One region of the Sporomusa rhizae genome, then DNA from elsewhere that is predicted to be linked to it. Evidence: riboswitches for the same ligand, from Rfam matches in the RefSeq annotation. Region 1 holds a riboswitch; the other holds the start of a gene.
The links. A riboswitch is a leader RNA that binds a small molecule or an ion and turns the genes downstream of it on or off. The one in region 1 is predicted to bind cyclic di-GMP.
Positions count from the first base shown of each region.

Region 2: it holds a riboswitch for cyclic di-GMP, as region 1 does, so the genes downstream of both, SRRS_RS03125 (methyl-accepting chemotaxis protein) here and SRRS_RS06910 (methyl-accepting chemotaxis protein) in region 1, are expected to answer to the same signal.

Region 1 covers NZ_CP156925.1:1,558,887-1,563,317, forward strand. The annotation lists gene SRRS_RS06900 (methyl-accepting chemotaxis protein) at 1-977, shown strand, start outside; gene SRRS_RS06905 (hypothetical protein) at 1,055-1,219, shown strand; cyclic di-GMP riboswitch class I at 1,233-1,318, shown strand; gene SRRS_RS06910 (methyl-accepting chemotaxis protein) at 1,443-3,464, shown strand; gene SRRS_RS06915 (diguanylate cyclase) at 3,740-4,431, shown strand, end outside.
Region 2 covers NZ_CP156925.1:687,796-692,226, reverse strand. The annotation lists gene SRRS_RS03140 (energy-coupling factor ABC transporter substrate-binding protein) at 1-26, opposite strand, end outside; gene SRRS_RS03135 (energy-coupling factor ABC transporter permease) at 23-769, opposite strand; cobalamin riboswitch at 986-1,167, opposite strand; gene SRRS_RS03130 (LysR family transcriptional regulator) at 1,251-2,132, shown strand; cyclic di-GMP riboswitch class I at 2,457-2,541, shown strand; gene SRRS_RS03125 (methyl-accepting chemotaxis protein) at 2,646-4,431, shown strand, end outside.

The sequences.
Region 1 (4,431 bases):
TCGGTGAGCTTGGAAATTATGTTAATCAATTCTTGGGGAATATTCGTGAAATAGTAAAACGGGTTACAAATACCAGTGAGCAGCTGGCTGCATCTTCCGAAGAACTTACCGCAAGTGCTGAGCAGTCGACCCAAGCCGTAAATCAGGTAGCAAATTCTATCAGTAACGTGGCGGAAGGTACTGAAAAGCAGTTGAAGGCTGTGAATGATACAACAACGGTAGTTGGCCAGATGGCAGCAGGTATTCAGCAAATTGTAGCCAGCATGAACACTGTCGCCGGAACTTCGACTGAGTCAGCTGAAGCTGCGCAGCAAGGCAACAAAATGTTAGAAAAAGCGATCAAACAGATGAAGCATATCGAGAATACGGTAAACCGATCTTCGGAAGTGGTAATTAAGCTAGGTGATCGCTCCAAAGAAATCGGCCAGATTGTTGATGCCATTGACGGAATTGCCGGTCAGACGAATTTACTTGCATTAAATGCCGCTATCGAAGCCGCACGCGCTGGGGAAGCGGGCAGAGGATTCGCGGTAGTAGCCGAGGAAGTGCGCAAATTGGCCGAGCAGTCTCAGGAAGCGGCAAAACAAATAGGTGCTCTTATTAATGAAATACAGCAGAATACAGATAAAGCCGTAGTAGCTATGAAAGAAGGGACAGGGGAAGTAAGGGGTGGAACTGAAGCCGTAATTGGAGCCGGAAAAACCTTTATTGAAGTTTTCGAGGCATTTCATGAAGTTTCGAAGCAGATCAGGGGAATTTCTGCAGCTGCCAAGGATATGCTTAGCGGAAGCGATCAAATTGTAGGCTCAATCCATGAAATTGATAGTATCACTAAAGACACAGCCGGCCAAGCGCAGAATGTTTCAGCCGCTACCCAAGAGCAGTTCGCGCAAATGGAGGAAGTTACCGAATCTAGCAGGGAATTAGCTAAACTAGCTGGAGAATTACAAATGATTGTTGCTAGGTTTAAGTTGTAAAGGGTATTGTAGGAGCAAGACAAAGTAAATCTATTAAAAAGACGGCATCATCGTAAAGGTGGTGCCGTCTTTAACTATTGTTCGCAGAGGAAGTTCGTAAACTGGCTGAGCAGTTACAAGAGGCTGCTAAACATATTGCCAGTCTGATTTCGGAAATTCAGACGGAAACGGATAGCGCTGTCATTATAACTTTATTAATGGAAATAACTTTATTAATTGACGAAATTTGTCATATGGTATAAAATAAAGTAATAAATGGATATTTGGCAAACCATCTGAAAAGTTGGGGCGCAAAGCTATGGGTCTAAGGACAATTGGTCTATGATTGCCAGGTTGCTAGTCAATTGTAAATAGTAGCACCTTGCTTAGGCGGGTGCTCTTTTTATTTTTTGATAGGGTTTGAATAGACATGCTTAGCTTGAAAAACTGAACACGATAACAAGCACAGAACGGAGGAATTAATGCATGAATTTGTCTAAGTGGATTGGAAAAAGTATTCAGGTAAAAGTTACTGCTGTTTTAGTGGTTGGATTATTAATTACGTTAAGCATTTTAGGGCTCTGTAACTTTTATAATGCAAAAGGAATTCTGGTGTCAGATGCCGAGGAGGATATTACCCATCGAGCAGATGCCTATGCAAGGGAAGTTGGCATGTGGATAGCAACTCGCGAAGCTGAGGTTTCGATATTGGCCACTAATCAAAGTGTTGTTAGCGGCAATACCGAAGCGACTCTCGCTTATTTAAGAGAAGAAGTCAAACGTAATCCTATCTATTCACGTTTTTGGATTGTGGATGCCAAAGGGCAAGCTATCCATACAACAGGTGATAGAACGAACATTGCTGACCGCGAATACTTTAAACAGGTTATTTCTACTGGTGAGGTAACAACCACAGATCCTGTTATTTCAAAAGTAGATGGTAATATGGTAGTATCTGTAGTTGCACCAATCCGAAAAAATAACCAGATTGTGGGTGTATTAGGCGGAACGGTTACGGTTGACACACTGACTAAGCGAATAAATGAAATTAAGGTTGCACAAAGTGGTTACGCTTATGTAATCCAGGAAAAAGGATTAACAATCATTCATCCGGATAAGGAACAAGTAATGCAGACAAATGTCCTAACAGATCCGAATGCAAATAATGAGTTGAAAAATATAACGAATAAAATGATAAACGCGGAAAATGGAATTAGTAATTATGAGGAAAGCGGCATTAAGAGATATGTTGCCTATGCTCCTATACCTGGAAATCACTGGAGTTTAGGAATTAATGTGCCGGAAGATGAAATTTTAGTAAAACTAACGCCGTTTACTAGGTCCTCACTTATTACAATAGGATTAATTCTTATTGCCACTTGTGGGTTTGGTATTCTGGTTTCAAAACGTTTGACGAAACCAATTATAAGACTGAATGAAGCTATTAAGAAGATAGCTGAGGGTGACTTAACTTCCAAGGTGGTTGCTACGGGTACGGTCAAGACACGTGGTAGCGAAGACAAAGATGAGTTAGAGACGATGGCGCTGCATTTCGATATTATGGCGGAAAAACTGCGGGGCATGGTTCGACAAATCTCTACTTCGGCAGAGCAAGTTGCAGCATCTTCGGAGGAACTTACGGCAAGTGCGGAACAATCGTCGCTAGCTGTCAATCAGGTAGCCGAATCTATAACGGAAGTGGCCGCAGGAAGTTCTTCTCAGCTTCAAGCAGTAGATGTTACCACTGTTGCTGTTGAAAAAATGTCTGCTAGTATACAACAGGTAGCCTCGCATTCCGGCAATGTTGCTGCAACTGCGGAAAAGACTGCTCTTGCTGCCGAAAGTGGTGGTAAGGCAATAGAAGATACTACCCAACAAATGGCGAATATTGAAAAAACAGTAGTAAGTTCGGCCGAGGTAGTTGCTAAACTCGGCGATCGTTCCAAAGAGATCGGTCAGATTGTTGATACAATCGCCGGCATTGCCGGCCAAACAAATCTCCTGGCGTTAAATGCCGCTATTGAGGCAGCCCGTGCCGGTGAACAGGGGAGAGGGTTTGCGGTAGTAGCCGAAGAAGTTCGTAAGCTTGCCGAGCAGTCTCAGGAAGCGGCAAAACACATCGCATTACTTATTGGTGAAATACAAAATGATACTGAACAGGCAGTTGCGGTGATGTCTGAAGGTACGACAGAAGTTAAGCGCGGTACAGAAGTAGTTCATAAAGCAGGCAAGGCTTTTGGGGAAATATTGAACTTGATTGAACAGGTATCTGAGCAAGTGAATGACATCTCTGCTGCGATTCAGCAGGTGGCAGGCGGCAGTGAGCAAATTGTTTCTTCAATAAAGGAAATCGATAGAATAAGCAGAGAAACAGCAGGATTTACGCAGACGGTTTCGGCCTCCACTGAAGAACAGTCTGCATCGATGGAAGAGATAGCCGCCTCTAGTGAAGCTTTGGCTAAAATGTCTGAAGAGCTCAGATCAGTAATAGCCCAATTCAAAGTATAAGGTTTATGGGTGGTAAAACCTGCTTTTGTTAACACAAATTTGGAAATTGGTTTCAAGATAATAAGTAAAAGGAAGACGATACAGGCAAGCCCTGTTCCTTGGGAACAGGGCTTGCTTTTGTTTTCTCCCCAATAGTTATTATGTAACAAATAACAGTGAGATAACATAATATATCAGAGAGAAAGATGTTTATGAAAAAAGTCTAAAAACAGAGCTCAACTGGAACATATAACGAATTAACATAATTTATTAAATTAAAAAGAGAGGTGAGCGGAATGGAACTTTCTTTTTATAAGATACTGTTAGATTATCTTTATGATGGTGTGTATTTTGTCAATAAGGATAGAAAAATAATCTATTGGAATACAAGCGCCGAAAGTTTAACGGGATATTCCAGTAAAGACGTTGTAGGTTGCTATTGTTATAACAATATACTCAAACATACTAATTGCGAGGGATGCTTACTTTGTCGTGGAGAATTGTGTCCGTTAGCTAAGACGCTAAAAGACGGTTTCCCAAGAGAAGAAGAATTGTATCTTCTGCATAAGAATGGACATCGGATTCCTATTTTAGTTCGAATTTCGCCGGTTCGTAATGAACAGAATGAAATAATTGGAGCTGTGGAGGTATTTAGCGATAATTCTAGAAAGTCACATTTACTAGAACAATTAGCTCAATTTAAGGAACTTTCTTTGATTGATTCTTTGACAGGGTTGGGAAACAAGCGTTGTGTTGACATTGAATTATCAGCTAAAATGAATGAAATGAATAAAGTGGGTAGGCCGTTCTTTGGTGTGCTATTTGCTGATATTGACCATTTTAAGCGTGTTAATGACCAATATGGTCATGACACCGGCGATAAGATTCTTGAGATGGTGGCCAAAACGATTCAAAACAGTGTCGGTAATAGGGGAATTGCTTTTCGTTGGGGAGGGGAGGAGTTTTTTGTAATTGTAAATACTCATGT
Region 2 (4,431 bases), 870 kb from region 1:
AGCAATATGACATTTTGTTTTTTCATATTTTTGGATCTCCCTCCTTATGAGGCCATAATGAAATTAATCCCTGTTTATCGTAACTTTGCAGCATATTGTAAACTATCACACTTAAAAATCCTTCGCTGACGGCTAAAGGAATTTGCGTGAGCGCAAATACCCCTAAAAATTTAAGATAGGAACCAATAAAACCGGTTGTTGTATCGGGGAATGCCATGGCTAACTGACCGGCGGTAACCATATAGGTAGTCCAATCGCCAACAGCTGCAGCCAAAAATACAGCAACTTTATCAGACAGCCCTACTTTTCGGCTGACTGTAAACAGAATCCACGCCGTAAAACTGCCGGCAATTCCCATTGAAAAAGTATTCGCTCCCCATGTGGTAATACCACCATGCGCTAATAACAGCGCTTGGAAAACCAATACAATTCCACTTAGAACTGTAGAAATAGAAGGCCCGAATAATATCGCACTTAACCCAACACCGGTAGGATGGGAGCACGAACCGGTAATTGAAGGAATTTTCAAAGCCGACAGAACAAAAATGAATGCACCAGCAAGCCCTAATAACATTTTACGCTCCGGGTAGTCTCTAATGGTTTTTGATATCTTGCTGCTTCCATACAAAATAAAAGGAAGCGTGACAATCAACCAGCCCAATGCGTATTCTTTAGGCAAAAATCCTTCCATAATATGCATGGCAAAGACGTGCGCCGGAGCCACAATGTTCATCAGTAGAAAACAAAATAACAGCTGAAAAATCTTCAAATTATTCACCTATCTTCGTTCAATTTCTTTAAGCATCTTTCTTCAAATACAAGAATTGCCCAGCATATAAAAAATAAATCTCCCGACCATACTGCGGGAGAACAGAGTTAAAAACAGCACTATTATATTGAAAAATCCCGACATAATAAACATCGGGATTTAAAACACAATACAGCCTGTCAGTGCCTTAATCTCCTCCCTATCGCTCGTAGGTCAAACAGTGATTGTTAGATAGGCAGTTCTCCTGGCTCTGAATCATCGCTTGCCCAAACCTTCCCAAGACTTTCATCCCAGTGGCATCTATGGGTTTGCTCCTCATTACAGTGGCGGGACCGCGCCGGTATTACACCGAACTTCCCTATTAAGCCTTCACAGGCACCTACCTCAGCATATAGAATTATAAGTATAAGGTAACCTGATTCACTCAGATTATGCGTACAAATTAAACAGGCAAAAAAAGAAAATATAAGGAGTCATCCATATGGAAATTCGCCAACTTAAATACTTTCTTGCCATTGCGGAAGCCAGACAGATTACCAAAGCAGCAAGCCAACTGCATATCACCCAGCCCCCTTTAAGTCAACAAATGCTTTTACTGGAAAAAGAACTTGGCGTACAGCTTTTGGAAAGAACAAAAAAACAAATTAAATTAACCGAAGCAGGTTGTATATTGCAAAACAGGGCCGAACAAATTATAGAACTCATTAACTCCACTATCAATGAAGTGCAGGAAGCGGCAAACGGTGTAAGCGGCAAGCTTAAAATCGGCACTATCACGTCCTCCGGCAGATCCCTCATACCTGAGTATATACAAAAATTTCACCAAACCTATCCCAAAGTCTCTTTTGATCTGCGTTTGGGAGACTCCCGGCGCATATTAGAACTACTGAATGCAGGCATTATAGAAATCGGATTAGTCCGTCTACCCGTTGATTCTTCACTCTATAACTACATAACCTTACCCAAAGAAAGCATGGTCATGGTTGCCCTGCCTGATACCATTACAACTAGAGATAAAGAGACATTCTCCTTTGATAAAATCAAAGACAAGCCTTTATTACTTCACCGCCGCTATGAATCTATAATTTCCGATTATTGCAGCCAAGCCGGTTTCAAACCAAATATTCTTTGTACCAGTGATGATACAACTTCCTTACTCATTTGGGCTAAGCTGGGCCTCGGAATTGCCATCGTACCGGAAACCGCCATTAATCTTCTGCAAGAATCTCCACTTTTAATACAAAAAATAACCAGTCCTGTTATCATAACCGTGGGCGCAATTATCTGGTTAAAAAAGCATTCCCTTTCAACAGCAGCAACGCATTTCATTGAAATGTTTAACAACGCAACCGGCGCTCTTTAGCTCTTAAAATCTTATAAATAAAACCTAAGGCCATATCTTATTGGCTCAGTCCACGCAAACATTGTTTCCACCTGCGTTTTTGACGCTGTACAGAGCCTGATCCGCACGTTTTACAAGTTCATCCCAATTTTTTGTATGGTAGTCGGCCATGGCTAATTCTCTATTGAACTGGTACCTTCAGGAAAAAAATAAAGCCTTTCTTTTCAGGCAGGATTTATTTTTTAACGACATATTTTTACATAAACTTAAATAATGCTCTTATTTTTTTACAGGACTTTGTCATTGTTTGGAGAAATTAGTATACAGATAGGGAAAATATGCCATGAAATTTGTCGGCAAACCATCTGAAAAGGTGGGACGCAAAGCCATGGGTCTACAGATAATGAATCTAGATCGCCAGGCTGCACCAGTGTATTTGGTGTGCCTGGCTTTTTTCTACGGGTGATATTGAAGCTGCCGTTGGTGCCCATAGGCTGGCAATCCATAAGGAAAATTGGAGGATTGAGATGTTTTATGCGACTTAACAATATTTTTACTACTTTACAGGGGAAAATGAGTCTTTTTTTGGTAATGCTGGCAATCGTTCCAGCTTTAATTATCGGCTATACGGCGAATCAACAAGCCAATTCCCTGTTGGACACAATGACGAAAAACACACACAGGGATCATGTTATCCGGGTAGCGGACCGACTGGAGCAGTATTTACATGACGGCCAGGCAAGTGTTGCCACGCTGGCGAAAACTCCATATGCCGCCGCTTTCGGTTCGGAGGATCAAACTGCTGTGATGCGTTCCTTTTATGAAGGCAATGGTATGTTTGAACTGATCTTTTGTGTGGATACCCAGGGAATGATAAAAAATACGTGGCCCAAAACCGATTTTGGCGGTAAAAAGGATTTTGCCGATCGCCAGTGGTTTAAGGATGTGGCGGCCGCGCAGAAGCCGGTTATTTCCGATACCTATGTTTCCGCCTTTACCCAGCAGGCCACGGCGCCGGTGATAGCGCCGCTTGTAAATAAGGAAGGACAGATTGTCGGCTATATCGGCGGCAATCTGAAACTCGACAATGTAACCGCCCTGGCACAAGGGCTTAATGCCGGTAATACCGGTAAAGGTGTTGTACTCGATAAGAAATCTTTTTATCTAACGGACAGCCGTGATGAAACCAAGTCAAAACAACATGAACTGTTTAGCGGGCAGAACGTTCTGGACATGACTAAATCCCCGGAAGCGCAAGCCAAATATCTGGGACGGCAATTGACGGCTTTTGCCCCTGTCGGTGAGACGGGTTGGGCCGTGTTGTCCTTTCAGGACATTGCAGAATCCATGTCCAGTGCGGATGATCTTCGCAACCTGATTATTGTGGTCCTTCTGCTGTCTTGCGTTATGCTTGCCGCTATCGGCTTTTTTGCCGTACGAAAAATCAGTCGTCCCATTACCGCTATATCCTCGGTTGCATCGCAAATTGCCAGCGGTCATATTGTTACTCCGGCAGTTACTTATACCGGTCAGGATGAAATCCGGCAGTTGGTGGACTCCTTCCGGGTAATGGCGGAAAATATCCGGCAGTTGATCCGGCAAACAGGCGATGCGGCGAATGCCACAGCAATGTCTGCGGATCAGTTGGCAGCAAGTTCGAAACAAAGCGCAGAAGCATCCGGCCAAATCGCCATGTCGGCTGGTGAGGTGGCAGCAGGGTCGGAAACGCAGCGTCAGGCGGTGGATGATACTACCTTGTTGGTCCAATCTATTTCTGACAAGCTGCAGCATATTGTGTCCGTTGTCGATGAGGTTGTGAACAATTCACAGGGAACCGCCAAAGCAGCGGGAGACGGCAACAACAAAATTGAATTAGCCGTCCGTCAAATGAATGCCATTGAAGATACAGTGTCCAATCTTGCCAAAGTTGTCGGGCAGATGGGAGAACAATCCGACAAAATAGGCCAAATTATCGATACCATTTCCGGTATTGCCAAACAAACCAATCTGCTCGCACTGAATGCCGCTATCGAATCGGCCAGGGCCGGTGAACACGGACGGGGATTTGCCGTCGTTGCCGAAGAAGTAAAGAAACTGGCTGAGCAATCGGAGGTGGCGGCCGCTCAAATCGCCGAACTTATTATGGCGATGCAATCCAGCAGCGGCAATGCGGTTGTTGCTATGTCGGAAGGCAGTAAACAGGTTCAGTCGGGGTCAGAGGCGGTCAGGGCCGCCGGAGTAGCCTTCGGCGAAATTGTCACATTGATTGAAACAACAAAATCAGGCATAGGCAGTGTTGCCGAGGATGTGCAGCAAATGG